One region of the Faecousia intestinalis genome, then DNA from elsewhere that is predicted to be linked to it. Evidence: riboswitches for the same ligand, from Rfam matches in the RefSeq annotation. Region 1 holds a riboswitch; the other holds the start of a gene.
The links. A riboswitch is a leader RNA that binds a small molecule or an ion and turns the genes downstream of it on or off. The one in region 1 is predicted to bind cobalamin.

Region 2: linked by a shared signal. The riboswitch ahead of WMO66_RS07015 (S-layer homology domain-containing protein) and the one ahead of WMO66_RS05265 (DUF4430 domain-containing protein) in region 1 are both predicted to bind cobalamin.

What each region holds. Positions count from the first base shown of each region.
Region 1 is NZ_JBBMFF010000178.1:17-7,762, forward strand. It holds cobalamin riboswitch at 817-1,019, shown strand; gene WMO66_RS05265 (DUF4430 domain-containing protein) at 1,109-3,028, shown strand; gene WMO66_RS05270 (AAA family ATPase) at 3,881-4,837, shown strand; gene WMO66_RS05275 (DUF58 domain-containing protein) at 4,849-5,910, shown strand; gene WMO66_RS05280 (transglutaminase TgpA family protein) at 5,913-7,746, shown strand, end outside.
Region 2 is NZ_JBBMFF010000205.1:49,336-57,081, reverse strand. It holds gene WMO66_RS07030 (dihydrofolate reductase) at 1-256, opposite strand, end outside; gene thyA (thymidylate synthase) at 265-1,095, opposite strand; gene WMO66_RS07020 (aldose epimerase family protein) at 1,092-2,012, opposite strand; cobalamin riboswitch at 2,162-2,383, shown strand; gene WMO66_RS07015 (S-layer homology domain-containing protein) at 2,480-7,746, shown strand, end outside.

The sequences.
Region 1 (7,746 bases):
AAGTTTGGAGTATTGCGCAGCCGTTGGCGGCTCTGCCGCCTTACGGATGCGGCATGCCCCTTGCGGGTACACAAAGTACGCCTGCACTTTCCAAACCTCGACTCGACGAAAAATCTCTCGGTATCCACTCTTGAGGATACGATTAGTGGCTTCCCAGATTTATTTATCTTCAGACCGTTGACGGTCAAAAAGATCAAAGCCGCAAAAAAACAGCCTGACAGGAAACTACATGGGAGACATGGAGTTTTTGGCAAGCTGCTGCATCGTGGGGCGGGTCGGCGGCCCCCCCCCCCCCCCCCACAGGAGGAGAACACCCGGTCATGCGCAGCGGGAACGCATCCGCTGCCCCGAATCGGGCACAAAAAAACGGCTGAGAGGATAGATAGACTATCCCCTCAACCGATTCGGGCAAAGTAATGCATCACAGTAGGTCTTCTGGGTCGCGCATCCGGGAGCAAAGCCCCCACGGCCGCTGCCCTGCCTTCTCAGGGTTCCCCAATGACCGGCTTTCGCCGACGGGCAGCGGACTCAACGCTCACAGCGACGGTTATCCCAGAGGCGCAGCGCGCCTCCCTCGGGGTATTATCCCCGTTCCCTTGTTTACCCGTATGCCTGACGGGGTCGCCCCGCGCCGTTGCGTACATACGGTCTCTGCAAGCAGAATATTCAGTTCATGCCGCACAGGCTTTGTGCGGACTACTTTGATTATAGACCATGCGGGCGCGCCTGTCAAGCACCGAAATCCGTATTTTTTTAGCGAATGCGGAAACACACACCGGAACGGGCTTGACAAAAAAATCGGCCCTTGTTATACTGAGAGCAATGGAAGCTTCAAGTGCTTCCGCTGCCGTCCGGGCAGCGGGAGAGGATAGGGAACCGGGTGAGAATCCCGGACGGTACCGCCGCTGTATGCGCGGAGGCCGCGTGCAGGGCGAAAGCCGGTCATTGGGGAACCCTGAGAAGGCGCGCGCGGCCGTCGAGGCGTGAGTCAGAAGACCTGCTTGGGGAGGCTCTGCCCGCATGGTGCGGGAAACGGGGCGCTTTGTTGTGCGCAAATGCGGACGCTGCAACGATTGTTGCAGTGTCCTTTTTTTCTGGGGGTCGTGCCATGAGACGGAAAACAATCTGGGGCCGGGTCTGCACGGCCGTGCTGATCCTTTCGCTTCTGGCCGGTGCGGTGGCTGTCGTGTTCACGGGCGGACGGGTGCGCCCGCCCGATCCGCTGCCGGAGCAGGCGCAGGTCCTGCAGCCGGACCGACAGGAGCGCGGCGGCAGCGGCGGCACATCGGACGACGTGCCCCTCACGCAGTCCCCGGAGCCGACGGAGCCGTCCGAAGAGCCGGACGAGACGGAAACGGCCGAGCCATCCACGGAGCCGGACGAGCCGACGGATGCGACGTCCGCCACGCAGACGACACAGACGCCCGAGCCGAGCGAGGAGCCGACGCGCAGCACCGGCGGCGGAACGGAGCCGACGGAGGAGCCGGGTCCTGCCCCCACGGAGGCCCCCGGCCCCGAGGAGCCGCATATCGTGACGGACCTTGTCAGCCGCGTCTGGCGCTCCGGTGAGCTGGACGGCGATACGCTGCGGTTTTATGCCTATGCTGCGGGCAGCGGAGACCTGAGCCTGCGGGTATATTATAAGGAGTCCGGCTCCACCGCAAACAACGGCACGCGCCTGCTGCCGGCGGACGACCGGAACTTCTCCGTCCGCCTTACCTTAAATCAGTCCTATACCTTCTCCTTATATTTATATCGCGACGGCCGCCGCGTCGGCGATGCCGCGGTATACCATATTTCCTACCGCGCAAGGCTCGCAGACGACGATCAGCCCGAGATCGGCGATGCGCCGCCCATCATCACGACGAGCCGCGACGGCCGGACCGATCCCGTTTCCGTGCAGACGATGACGTTCGTCGTCTGGGCGAGGACGGGCACGGACGGTTCACCGATCTACACGAGCCATCTGCAGGTCTCGATGGACGGCGAGCTGCTGACGAACCCGACCGGCAGCGCCGCGTCCGGCTATGAATATGTGCTGCGCTTCTCCGCGCCGCTCGTCGGCGATGAGCGGGAATACACGCTGCGCATCCTTGCGTGGGACGATGCCGGAAATTCCGCCATGCGCACCGTGAAGATCGTCTATCAGACGGTCTCGGAGGGCGACGACATCGGTGAGGCGACCATCCGCATCGACGCCACGACCGTCGGCCTCGGAATCGTCGACGAGGAGACCGTCCGCATCAAACAGGGCGACACGGCCGCGCAGACCGTGCTGCAGATGCTGGAGGACTGCGGCTATGAGGCAGGCTATGACGGCCTTGCGGAAAAGAACGGCGGTTTTTATCTCATGCGCCTGACGCGCGGCGACCTGCTGTTTCGCGCGCAGGTGCCGGAGCGCCTCTGGACACTCATCCAGCGCGACGGCATCTCACTGACGGGTGCGCCCGGCCGCGACAGCCTCGGCCAGCACGACTACACCTGGGGCGCGGGCTGGATGTATGATGTCAACGGCTATTACCCCGGCAAGGGCCTGTCGGAATGGATGCTCGGCGACGGCGACGTGCTGACGCTGCGCTTCACGCTGGCCTGGGGCAAGGATATCGACGGCTTCGGCGCGACGGGCGGCGGCTACGGCGTGCTGTCCAGCTACTGCTATGTCTGGCGCGACGGGCAGGAGATCCCGCTTGGCCACGACTGGCAGGAGACGGCCCGTGTCGAGCCGACGGAGACGGAGGACGGCTATGCGGACTATGTCTGCACGAAGTGCGCCGAGACGCGCCGCGACGTCCTGCCGAAGACCGGAACGGTCGACCCAACGGATCCCACGGATCCCACGGATCCCACGGAGCCGCCAACGGATCCCACGGACCCGACGGAGAACGGAAACGAGAGGAGCATGTTCCTTGAAGCAAATGCGAAATATTCTGATCCTGCTGCTGTGCGCGGCACTGCTGGCGGGCTGCGGCGCAAGATCGGCGCCTGCAAAGGCACTCGAGGGCTGCCGGGCGCTGCTCGGCGTGCGTGAGGGCTTCCTGGAGGGCCGCGCGGCGGAGCTGGCGGGCAGCTCCATCGGAGATTGGCTCGCCATGGCGCTGCTGGCCTGCGGTGCGAACGAGAGCTATGACGCCTATCTTGCCGCGCTTGAGCGGCATGTCACGGAGCGCTATGCCGAGCAGGGCACGCTCGATGCGCTCATGGCGACGGAGTATTCCCGTACGATCCTGACCGTCGCCATGCTCGGCGGCGACCCGGCCGCCTTCGGTACGCGGCCGGACGGCACGACCGTGGACCTGCTGGACGACGGCGTGTGGAATTTTGCGGGCGAGCTCGGCGCGCAGGGCCTCAACGGCCTGATCTTTGCCCTGCTGGCGGTCGATGCCGGGACCTATCCGGAGCCGGAGCGGGCGAAAAACACGCGCGCCGGGATCGTGGAGGCCATCCGCGCGGCGCAGGAGCCGGACGGCGGCTTCGGCCTCGTTTCCGGCGCCTCGGAGGCCGATATGACGGCCATGGCCCTGCAGGCCCTTGCGCCCTACGGCCGGGACGAGACCGTGGAGCGGGCGCTTGCCTGGCTGAAGGACCAGATGCAGCCGGACGGCACCTTCCTGGCCTACGGCGAGCCGAGCGCCGAGAGCTGCGCGCAGGTCCTCCTTGCGCTGGCTGCGCTCGGCATCGATCCGGAGCAGGAATTCGGCAGCGTGAACCCCGAAACAGGCCTTGCAGAATTCCGGAAGGCGGACGGGAGCTATGCGCATCTGCTGACGGACACGGAAGGAAATCTCATGGCGACGGAGCAGGCCATGCTGGCCCTCTGCGCGCTGGAGCGGCTGCCGGACGGCGGCTGCGTATACGAATCGAAATATCGGGAGGCGGCATGATGGAACAGAAACAATATGAGCTTGCGGCGCAGGTGCTCCGCGAGGTGCAGAAGGTCATCCTCGGCAAGCGGGAGATCGTGGAAAAGGTCCTGATGGCCGTGCTGGCGCAGGGCCATGTGCTGCTGGACGACGTGCCCGGCGTCGGCAAGACGACGCTGGCCATGGCCTTCGCACGCGCGCTCGGGCTGGAGACCCGCCGCGTGCAGTTCACGCCGGACACGATGCCGTCGGACATTCTGGGCTTCTCCGTCTATGACAAGCAGGCGGGAGCCTTTTCCTACCAGCCGGGCGCGGTCATGACGAACCTGCTGCTGGCGGACGAGATCAACCGTACCTCCACCAAGACGCAGGCGGCCCTGCTGGAGGCTATGGAGGAGCGCCGCGTGACTGTCGACGGGAAGACGCATCCGCTGCCGCAGCCGTTTTTCGTGCTGGCGACGCAGAATCCCGTCGGCTCGGCCGGAACGCAGCTCCTGCCCCCGGCGCAGCTCGACCGCTTCCTGCTGTGCCTGAGCATGGGCTACCCCGACCGGGAAAGTCAGGTGGAGCTGATGAAGGAGCGCCACCACGCCGACCCGCTTGCGCAGGTGTGCCCCGTGACGGATGCCGCCGCGCTCGGCGGCCTGATGGATGCCGCCGCCATGACGTTCGTGGCGGACCCGGTCTATGATTATACGGCCCGCCTGCTTGAGGCCACGCGCTGCCATGAGAGCCTGCAGCTCGGCCTGAGCCCGCGCGCCGGTCTGGCCCTGTGCCGCGCGGCCAAGGCGCGCGCGTTCCTGCATGCGCGGGACTATGTCCTGCCGGAGGACGTCGCGGAGGCAGCGCCCGATGTCTGTGCCCACCGCCTTGTGCTCGCGCCGCGCGCCCGCCTGCATGACGAGACGGCGCGGTCGGTGCTTGCCGAAATTCTCGAGCGCGTCCCGCAGCCCGCGGTGCGCGAATTCAAAAGCTGATGCGGAAGCGGATGCTGCGCGCCTGGCTGCTGTGGCTGCTGGCGGCGGCCTGCTGTGCGCTGGCCTTTGCTTTTACCCATGCCGGGGCAGCGCTGGCCGCGCTCTGCGTGCCGGTGCTGGCGGCGCTGGCGGGATTCGTCGTGCTGCGGTGCAGCAGGCTGCCCGCGCTTTCGCTCCGGCTCCCGGCAGGCGGCCGGAAGGACGGCATGATCGCGGGCGAGATCGTGGCCTCCCGCCGCGCGCCAGGCCGCGTCCTGTGCCGCATCGAGGTGCGCAATGACCTGACGGGCGAAACAACGGAATTTTTCGCGGAGGAACGCTTCTCGTTCCGCGCCGAACACTGCGGCCGCCTGACGGTCCGCATCCGCAGGGCCTGGCTCCTCGGCCTGCCGGGCCTGTTTGCCCGGAAGATCCGGACGGACGCGGCGGCGCATGTCACGGTCCTGCCGGATACGTTCCCGGTCTCCGTCCATGTGACGATGCCGGAGGTGCAGAGCCCGGACAGCGACACCAGCAGCCCGGACCGCCGCGGAAGCGACCTGACGGAGCCGTTCCGCCTGCGCGAGTATGCGCCGGGCGACAGCCTTCGCCAGATCCACTGGAAGCTTTCCTCCAAGCTCGATCGCCTCGTGATCCGCGAGCCGGGCATGCCCGCCGCGCGTACGCTGCTCGTCTTCTGGGACCGCAGCGGCGATGCCGCCGCGCGCGATGCGCAGGCGGAGGCCGTGTTCTCCGTCTGCCAGAGCCTGAGCGAGCAGGGGTATGCCTATCAGCTCGGCTGGCCCGAGGGCGGCACGGCCCGCTTTGCGGAGGCAGGCTCCACGGAGGAGCTGCTGCGCGATCTGCCGCTGCTGCTGCGCGGCGGCGCGGAGCCTCTGCAGGAGACCGGGGCGCTGCGCGGCTTCGGCAAGATTCTCTACTTTACGGCCTCGCCGGACCCGGTCTGGCGCAGCCTGACGGCGGGTGCGGAGCCGGTCCTGCTGCTGTGCGGCGTGCCGGAGCAGCCGGATGTCCGCTGCATCTGCTATACCAAAGAGGACTATGCTGCCGCGCTGCAGCAGCTGGAGCTTTGAGCATGAAACGAACGAACGGTTTTCAACTGGAACGTGCCCCTGCCGGGGGGCAGACTCTGCCGCCGTGGGCGGCCGCGCTGTGCGGCGGCCTGTGCGCTGCGGGGGCGCTGACGCTGCTGGCGGGGTCCTTCCCCGTGCTGCCTGCGTGGGCGGCCCTGCTGCTCGGCCTGCTGCTGGGGGCCGGGCTTGCGCTCCTGCCGCAGCGGGCGTGGCTGACGCCTGCGCTCTGCGGCGCGGCGGCGCTGTTCTGCCTGTGCGCCTTTGTGCCCGTCACGGCGGGCCTGCGGCAGCTGGCGGACTGCGTGCGCCGCTGGCTGACGGCGCGGACCGGGTACATCTATTTGACATCTTCTGGCGGAATGCGGCAGGGCCTCTGGGCCTTCCTGCCGCTCGGCTTTCTTTCGGCGCTGGCCTCCGGCCGCTGCGCCCGGCGCGGGAGCGTATGGTTTGCGGCCGTTTCGCTGCCTCTTGCGGCGGTCGGCTGCACCATTGGGCTGTTCCCGTCGTGCTGGGGCCTGCTGCTTCTGGCGGGCGGCATGACGGCCCTGCTGCTGTTCCGCACGGACCGGGGACGGACGGCGGCCCTGCTGCTTGCGGGCTGCCTGCTGCTCAGCGCGCCGCTCGGACGTCTCTCCCTGCCCGAGAGCGGGGCAGCGGCAGCGCTGGCCAGCGGGCTGCATGCACTGCGCTATGACGCGGCGGCCAACTCCATGCCGGAGGGCGATCTGCACGATCTTTCCGCGTGGGAAAAGAACGGGACGCCCGCGCTGCGCGTGACGATGGAGCAGCCGCAGCGGCTTTACCTGCGCGGCTTTGTCGGCGAGGTCTACACGGGCCGGAGCTGGCAGCCGCTCGATCCGCAGACGCTGGCGGACGAGGCCGGGCGTTTCTATTGGCTGCATGAAAAGGGCTATTATGCCCAGAGCGCCGTCGGGACTGCGGCGGTGCTCGCCGGGCAGACGCAGGTGCAGACCGTCACGGTCACGAACCTGTCTGCCTGCGGCGCGCAGGCCTATCTGCCGACGGGCCTTGCGGACAACGCCCTGCTGGAGCCGGACCGCATCGGCGACCGCGCGGCGAAAGCGCCGGGGGAAACGTATTCCTGTTCCTGCGCCGTCGGCGGCCTGCGCGACTGGTATGCCGCGCAGCAGGCGCTGGCGGACGATCCGGACGGCGCGGCGCAGTGGCTCACGCTGGACGAGGGCTACCGGGCGTTTGCCGAGGCACAGTTCCTTGAGCTTACGCCGGAGGCGGCCGGAGCCGCGCAGGCGCTGCTGGGGAGCGGAATGCAGGGAAAGACGCTCCCGGAAATTCTGCAGGCCATCCGACAGACGCTCACGGAGCACTTCGTCTATGACGAGAGCGTCTCGACGCAGAACGGGACGCAGGACTTTTTCCAATATGTGCAGTCCGTCACCGCGCGCGGCTACAGCGTGCACTATGCGACGGCCGCCGTGCTGATGCTGCGCTATTGCGGCGTCCCGGCGCGCTATGCCGAGGGCTACTACCTCTCCGGACAGGATGCGGTCTCTGGGGAGCAGACGTTTGAACTGGATGAGACGCACGCCCATGCGTGGGCGGAATATTATCTGACCGGCGTGGGCTGGGTCCCGTTTGAGGTCACGCCGGGCTATGTGGAGGCCGAGGACCTCGGAGCAGGCGGCGAGGCGGGCGGAAAGCAGTATGAAAACACGCAGCTGCCGCCCGTTGTGGAGCAGCCGGAGCAGCAGGCCCCGCAGGAGGAGACGCAGCGCAGCTTCCGCTGGTGGCTCGCCGCGATCCCGCTTGCCGCGGCCCTCCTCGCGTTCGTCCTGTGCCAGCTCTGGCGCAGACGCC
Region 2 (7,746 bases), on a different contig from region 1:
CTTCCTGCAGGGCCGCAAGCGACGGAAACACCGCTGCGCCCGGCACGGAAAAGCCGGGCGTGGCCGATAGGATCCAGTTCTCGCGGTTCGGCAGCGGGCGCGCGTGGGGGAAGGTGAGCAGGGTCTTGCGGCCATAGATCACGGTCTTCCCGGTCGTGAGCGCGCGGAAGCGGCGCAGGTCAGCGGAAATGGAGACAAGCAGATCGCCGTCCTTCCCGATGCCCCAGTTTTGCGTGACGTTGACGATGCAGTCCATGGCTCCTCCTAAATGGCGACAGGAATTCTGGCCGAAAACGGATGATAGCGGTAGTTCTCCACCTGCACGCTGTCCGGCGTGAAGGCATAGAAGTCCGTGACCGCAGGATCGAGCCGGAATTCCGGCGCGGGATACGGCTCCAGCTCCAGCATCTGCTCGACAAGCGGAATGTGGCGGTCGTAGATATGGCAATCGGCGATCACATGCACGAGCTCGCCTGCGACAAGACCGCTGACCTGCGCCAGCATGTGCACGAGCACGGCATACTGCACGACATTCCAGTTGTTTGCCGTGAGCATGTCCTGCGAGCGCTGATTCAGAATGGCGTTGAGCCGGTTGCCGCTGACATGGAACGTCATGGAATAGGCGCAGGGATACAGAGCCATCTCGTGCAGATCGGCGAAATTGTAGAGGCTTGTCAGAATGCGGCGGCTGGCCGGGTTGTGCTTCAGGTCGTACAGCACGCGGTCGACCTGATCGAACTCTCCCTCCGGGAAACGGTATTTGATGCCGAGCTGATAGCCGTAGGCCTTGCCGATGGAGCCGCTCTCATCGGCCCAGCTGTCCCAGATATGGCTGCCGAGGTCGCGGACGTTGTTCGACTTCTTCTGCCAGATCCACAGCAGTTCCTCCACGCATGAGCGCCAATAGGTGCGGCGCAGCGTCATGAGCGGGAATTCCTCCTGCAGATCATAGCGGTTCACCACACCGAAGCACTTGACCGTATGGGCCGGGGAACCGTCCGCCCAGCGCGGGCGAACGGACTGATCGGTGTCCCAGACGCCCTCGCGCAGGATGCGTGCACACGTCTCGCGGTAGAGCAAATCGGCGCGGCTCATTTTGCGGTGGATTCGAAGGTATAGGTGATGGAGCGATGGAACGTCTCACCGGCCTTCAGCACGGAGGAGCCGAATTCCGGATGGTTCGGCGTGTCGGGGCAGGCCTCCGGCTCAATGGCAAAGCCCTGATTCGGATGGAGCTTGCCCGAGAGGAATTCACCGGTGTAGAGCTGCAGGGCAGGGTAGTCCGTGTGCAGCGACAGGCGGACGCCGCCGTCCTCTGCCACAAGAGCGTCCTGGCCGTCGAGCACGAAGCCGTGGTCAAAGTTCTGCGCAATGGTGTGCGGCGTGCGGAAGTCGAACGGGCCCTCGGCCGGGCGCAGCTCTCCGGTGGGAATGAGCTCGCCGTCCACGGGGATCCAACGGCCGGCATTGATCTGCAGCGTCGTTCCGAGGATGCTCTCCGTGCCGCCGAGGTTGAAATACATGTGCGTTGTGGGCGCGAGGATGGTGTCCTTTGTGCTGACACCCTCAAAATCGAGGAAGAGCCGGCTGCCCTCCACGCGATAGGTGACGTGCATCGTCAGTTCACCGGGGTAGCCCGCGTCGCCGTCCGGCGTGTGCAGCGTGAAGCGCACTGCCTGCTCCCCAAGGCATTCAGCGGCCCAGATGCGCTTGTGGAAGCCGACGCTGCCACCGTGCAGGTGATTGCGGCCCTCGTTCTGCTCGACTTGCACCGTCTTGCCGTTTAGCGGGAAGCGGCCGCCCGCAATGCGGTTGGCATAGCGTCCGACGATCGCGCCGAGGTAGCTGGTGTCCTGCAGATAGTCGTCCGGAGTCTTCAGGCTGACCACGACATTGCGGCCCTGATAGGCAAGCCTTGTGACGGTCGCACCGAGGCTCATCACGGAGACGGAAAGCGTATCGGAAGAGATGGTATACATGCTGTAGCCATAGAAATCAGATAACTGGATCATAATGCTGCACTCCTTCCCGCCGGGGGCGGATCATAATATACAATTCAAATTATAGCGTATTTTCGGCGCTTCGTCAACGGCGGTTATAGGGTCGGAACGTTTTTCATCCGGCTTTACAATGCTGCGGAAATATGCTATACTGAATAGGTTAAAAATAAAAAGCTTTTGTGGCTCCGGCAGGGCATATGTACAGCCGGAGATGGACAAGGGAATGCAGTGAGAGCCTGCAACGCCGACCGGCGCTGTATGTGCAAGACGCGAGCTCCATGGGCGAAAGCCGGTCATTGGGGGAACTGAGAAGGCTGAGCGCCGCGTTGCGGGGGAGACCCGAGAGCACGAGTCAGAAGACCTACAGAAGCATGCGGCGCAGGTGCGCCATGACGCAGGAAAACGGCTGCGGCAGGGGAAACGAGGCCCTCTGCCGCAGTGTTTTTATTATTTTCGTATTAAGAAAGGAAGATTGGATCATGAAACGAATGATCGCGGCGATCCTTGTGCTGTGCATGGTGCTGTGCAGCATCCCGGTCGCAGCAGCGGCAAGTTTTGATGAGTTTTTTGCGGACGTTCCGGCGACCGTGGAAAACGACGCCTCCTATCCCTTTGCGGAGAGCGACGACGAGACTTGCCTGATATCCGGCAACAAGGGTATGGGGGGAACGACTTCCGCCCTCAAGCTGACCTTCCGGAGCGGCGGTACGTTCCGCTTCTCCTATAAGGTCTCCAGTGAGTCCAAATACGACTATATGGCGGTTACGAAGAACGGAACGGACCTGACGAAGTCCAATGCGACCTCGTATTCCGGTGCGATGACGTCCTTCCAGACCTACACGATGGAGGTTGCGGCGAATGACGTCGTGACCATCGGGTATTCCAAGGACTACAGCAGCGATAGGAACGATGACACGCTCTATCTGAAGGACTTCAGCTGCAAAACGTACTATGGCGTCACGTTCACGGGCGCGCCTGCAGGCACGGCCTTTACGCTGACGGACAGCGCGGATGCTTCCTATGCCGTGACGGACGGCAAGGCCAGCGTTCCGGCGGGCGAGTACCGCTATACGGCCGAGGCCTTCGGCTATGCGCAGGCCACCGGCAGCTTTACCGTGACGGATGCGGCCGTTGAAGTCCCCGTGACCATGACGGAGCTTGCACGCTATAAGGCGGCGTTCTTGATCACGGGCCTTGCCGCAGGCACGACGGCGGCCGTTACCGTGAAGCACGGCGACGAGGTTATGCAGGCCGAGGAGGACGGCTCCTACCTGCTCTTCCCGGCGGACTATTCCTATCAGGTGAAGGCTGCGGGCTATAAGACGGCACGCGGCACGTTCACGCTCGGCGAGGCCGACACGACAGTCAAGGTCACCATGGTCCCCGGCATCGAGTGGGACGGAACGGTGGCAGACGGCTTTGCGGGCGGCACCGGCACGCAGGCGGATCCCTATCTCATCTCGAACGGCGAGGAGCTGGCCTATCTCTCCGCACAGGTCGCCTCCGGCAATGCCTTTGCCGGAAAGCATGTGACACTCGCAGCCAATCTGGACATGGGCAATGTGGCCTTCACGCCGATCGGCAGCGATGCCCGCCGCTTTGCGGGCAGCTTTGACGGTGCGTATCACACGATCGATAATCTGCTCGTCTCGCAGACGACGGACTATGCCGGTCTGTTCGGCTGCCTGGATACCGGCGCGGCCGTACGCCGCCTGACGGTCCGCGGCAGCATCTCCGGCCGCGGCTATGTCGGCGGCATCGCCGGTCAGGCGGACAGCGCCACGATCGAGGCCTGCGCGAACTATGCCACGGTCACCGGTACGAGCCGGAATGTCGGCGGTATCGTCGGCCGTCTGAACGGCAAGTCCGCTGCGCGCTCGACCGTCCTGCGCTGCGCGAACTTCGGCACGATCAGCAATGGTACGAACAATTTCTCGGCCGGTATCGTTGGCACTGCCTACTATACTACGCTGAGTGAGTGCTATAACGTCGGCTCCGCCACCGGCAACCGCGTCGGCGGCATTCTCGGCCAGACGGATTCGAACACGACCGTGACGTCCTGCTACAATGCCGGTGCGATCACACTGGCCGCAGCGGGCAACTATAATTATGCGGGCTCGCTCATCGGCTACAACGACGGCGGCTCCGTTTCGAACTGCTATTACCTCACGGGCATGCAGGCCATCGGCAGAGGCTCCGGCGACACAACTGCCCTCACGGAAGAGCAGCTGAAGTCGCTCGACACCGTGCTGAAGCTCGGCGGCGCATTCGTGAACGACGCGAAGAATCAGAACAGCGGCTATCCCGTCCTTGCCTGGCAGGATGCGGATGCCAAGCTCATCGTGGCGTTCTCCGTCAACATGACCGGCGCTTCCGTCCATGTCTACGATGCGCAGAACGTGGAGCAGACCCCGGAGGAGGACGGCACCTATCGCCTTGTCTCCGGAAGCTATACCTATCTTGTCACGCGCGATGAGTGCGACGATGTGACCGGAAGCTTTACGATCGACGGCGCAGGCCGCACCATCACGGTCACCCTCTCGGTCCGCACCTATCCCGTCAGCGTGACGCTGACCCCGGCCGAGGCAAAGCTCGTTCTTCGCGATGCCGATGGCAAGCAGTGGAGCGCCGTGAACGGCGCATGGCGCCTGCCGAAGGGAAGCTACACCTATGAGGCGAGCCTGTTCGGCTATGAGACCGCGTCGGGCAGCCTGACGGTCACGGGCGAAAACGACAGCCTGCATGTCACGCTGCAGCAGGCGGCGCGCCATAGTGTGCGCATTGCCACCGTGAAGGCGGACGACGGCAGCACGCTGAGCGGCGCGGACATTACCGTGACACATGCCGAGGGCGGCGAGCAGACGGCGGTGAACGGCGTCTACAGCCTGCCAGACGGCACCTATTCCTATGCCGTCATGCTGGACGGCTATCTGAATGTGGCCGGTTCCTTCACGGTCGCGGGCAAGGATCTGACTGTTACGGTCAGACTCGAGGAGGGCAGCAATGTCTGGACGGGCAAGGCCTCCGATACCGCGCCGGAGACGAAGACCGAAAACGGCGTGACGTGGTACCTCATCAAGACGCCGGAGGAGCTTGCGTGGTTTGCTGCGAAGGTCAACAGCGGTGAGACGACGATCAACGCCCGCATCATGGTGAACCTCGTGCTCAACAGCACGGAGGCTCCGAAGGCCAACCGCTGGGGCGGTATCGGCAAATACAGCGCGCAGTTTGGCGGCATTTTGGACGGCAACGGCAAGACGATCAGCGGCTATTACAGCTGCGATAATGACGATACCTACGAATCTGCGATGGGCCTGTGCGGCTACCTCGGGGCAGACGGCGTGATCAAGAATCTGACGCTTGTCGGCACGATCGAGGGCGACGGCGCGATCGGCGCCTTCGCCAACCAGAGCTACGGCCGTATCGAGGGCTGCGTCAGCCGTGTGAACGTGACGAATGCGGCCTCCTACGGCGGCGTGACGGGCGGCATCGCCGCGCGCGTCTATGCCAGCGGTGCGATCGTGAACTGCGGCAACGAGGGCAGTGTGACCTGCACGCTGAGCAGCGCCTATTCCGACGCGAAGGTCGGCGGCATCGTCGGCGCAAGCTACGCGCCCATCACGGGCTGCTATAACACCGGCGCGATCAACGGCGGCAGCAACAACCGCGGCTATGTCGGCGGCATCGTCGGCTACACCGAAAACGGCAGCGTGCAGATCCTGAACTGCTATAATACCGGCTCCGTCACCGGCGCGACCTGCGTCGGCGGCATCGCGGGCAAGCACACGGGCGGCATGGACCCCACGGTCACGAACTGCTATAACACCGGCAGCGTCAAGGGTGCTTCCTGCGGCGCGCTCGTCGGCGAATATGCGGCCGAAATTCGGAACAGCTATTATCTCGAAGGCTCCGCCTCTGCTGCGACCGGCAACACGAAGGACGGCGTCAATGTCGAAGCGACGGCCAAGACCGCCGCGGAGATGAAGGAGACTGCCTTTGTCCTTGCACTCGGCAATGAAGCCTTCCACCAGGACGACGGCCGCAACGGCGGCTATCCGCTGCTGGCATGGCAGGGCGGCACGCATGTGGTCAACACGGCGGCGGCCGAGGCCATTGCGCGCGCGGCGGAAAAGCTCACGGTCGAGCCGACGCTCGTCACCGAGAACTGCACACTGGCGCTTGCTTCGACGGTCGAGGGCTTTGACGGCACGATCACCTGGGCCAGCTCGAACGGCGCGGTCATCACGCCGGAGGGCGTCGTGACGCTCCCGTCTGCGGGCACGGTCTATGTGAAGCTGACGGCAACGCTGGCCTACGGCGGCGAGACCGGCACGAAGACCTTCCTCATCACGGTGAAGTCCCTGAAGGCGCAGAACGACGAGCTTGTCACGGCGGCCAAGTCCCTGCTGGACAGCAAGTCCACGCTGAACCCGGTCCCCGGTACGGATACGAACCTCTGCACCTATGTGGAAAACTATCTGAGCAGAAATAACCTTGACGGCCTCACCGTCACCGTGAAGGACCCCGGCGCGCTCGATTACCCGATGGATGTGGCGCAGACGACCGGCATCGCGGCCGACGGCAAGATCACCTATTTCAATGCGGACCCCGCAACGCTGGGCCTTGCGGCGCACTTTGCCCGCGTCTCCGGCGTGGAGCTGACGCTTACGCGCGGCGAGAGCAGTGCGGATATCACGGCGATGGTCATCCTGAACTGGGATCTGGACACCGTCCGGGATTACCTCGAAAAGGCGGCGGCCTCCGTTACGTTCGATACCATCCGCAATCAGAATACAAGCGAAGCGGAGATTATCTCCGACCTGCAGCTCCCGCAGCGTACCGGCGCTTATCCGTTCGTCACGTTCGCCTGGACATCCGATTCCAAGCTGATCTCCATCGAGGGCAGCACGGCGGGCGAAGTCCTGACGGGCCGCGTCACACGCCCGAGCGTTGACACGAAGGTCCATCTCTATCCGACCCTGACGTTCCAGCTCAACGAGAGCTCGCTGCAGGCCGAGGGCTTCCGTCTGACGCTCCCGGCCGAGGATCTCGAGCCGCTGCGTCAGCAGATGCAGAAGGAGCTTGACGAGAACTATCTCGTCACGAAGCTGACCTATGTTGTGACCGGCGAGGTCATCGACCCCGAGGCCGTGAACGGCGACATCCAGCTCCTCACGGCACGCGCTACCGGCATCGAGAACTATGACGATTATAAGTTCATCGTCACCTCGGGCGATCCGGATGTGGCCGAGATCAACGCCTACCGCGCCAATATCTACCGCCCGATGCCCGGCGAAGCCGCGGCGGAGGTGACGCTGACCGTTACCATGCAGCACAAGACGAAGGACGTCTCCGTACAGAAGCAGATCGCCCTCAAGGTCCTGCCGCTGACAAAGGCGGAGCTTGACGATGCGCTGAACCTCATGGAGCAGGCCAAGGCCCACTACTGGGACGGCCTGAACGACGGAGCGAACGAGTCGCAGTACGCCGTGACGAAGAGCCTCCACGCCTTCCGCGAGGCCGTTGCGGGCGAGAACGGCGGCCTGACGTGGCTGTATGACTACCGCGACGCGCATGGTGCTGGCATCGTGGCCGGAGATCAGGCGGATTATTCCTCCGTCGGCGGTCAGGAGCAGTACAACAAGTTCAAGTCCAGCAATCCGGCCGTCATTGCCCATGAGAATCTGGTGCTGACGCAGCCGAAGTACAACACGTCTGTCACCGTTGAGAGCGTCCTGGAGCATGC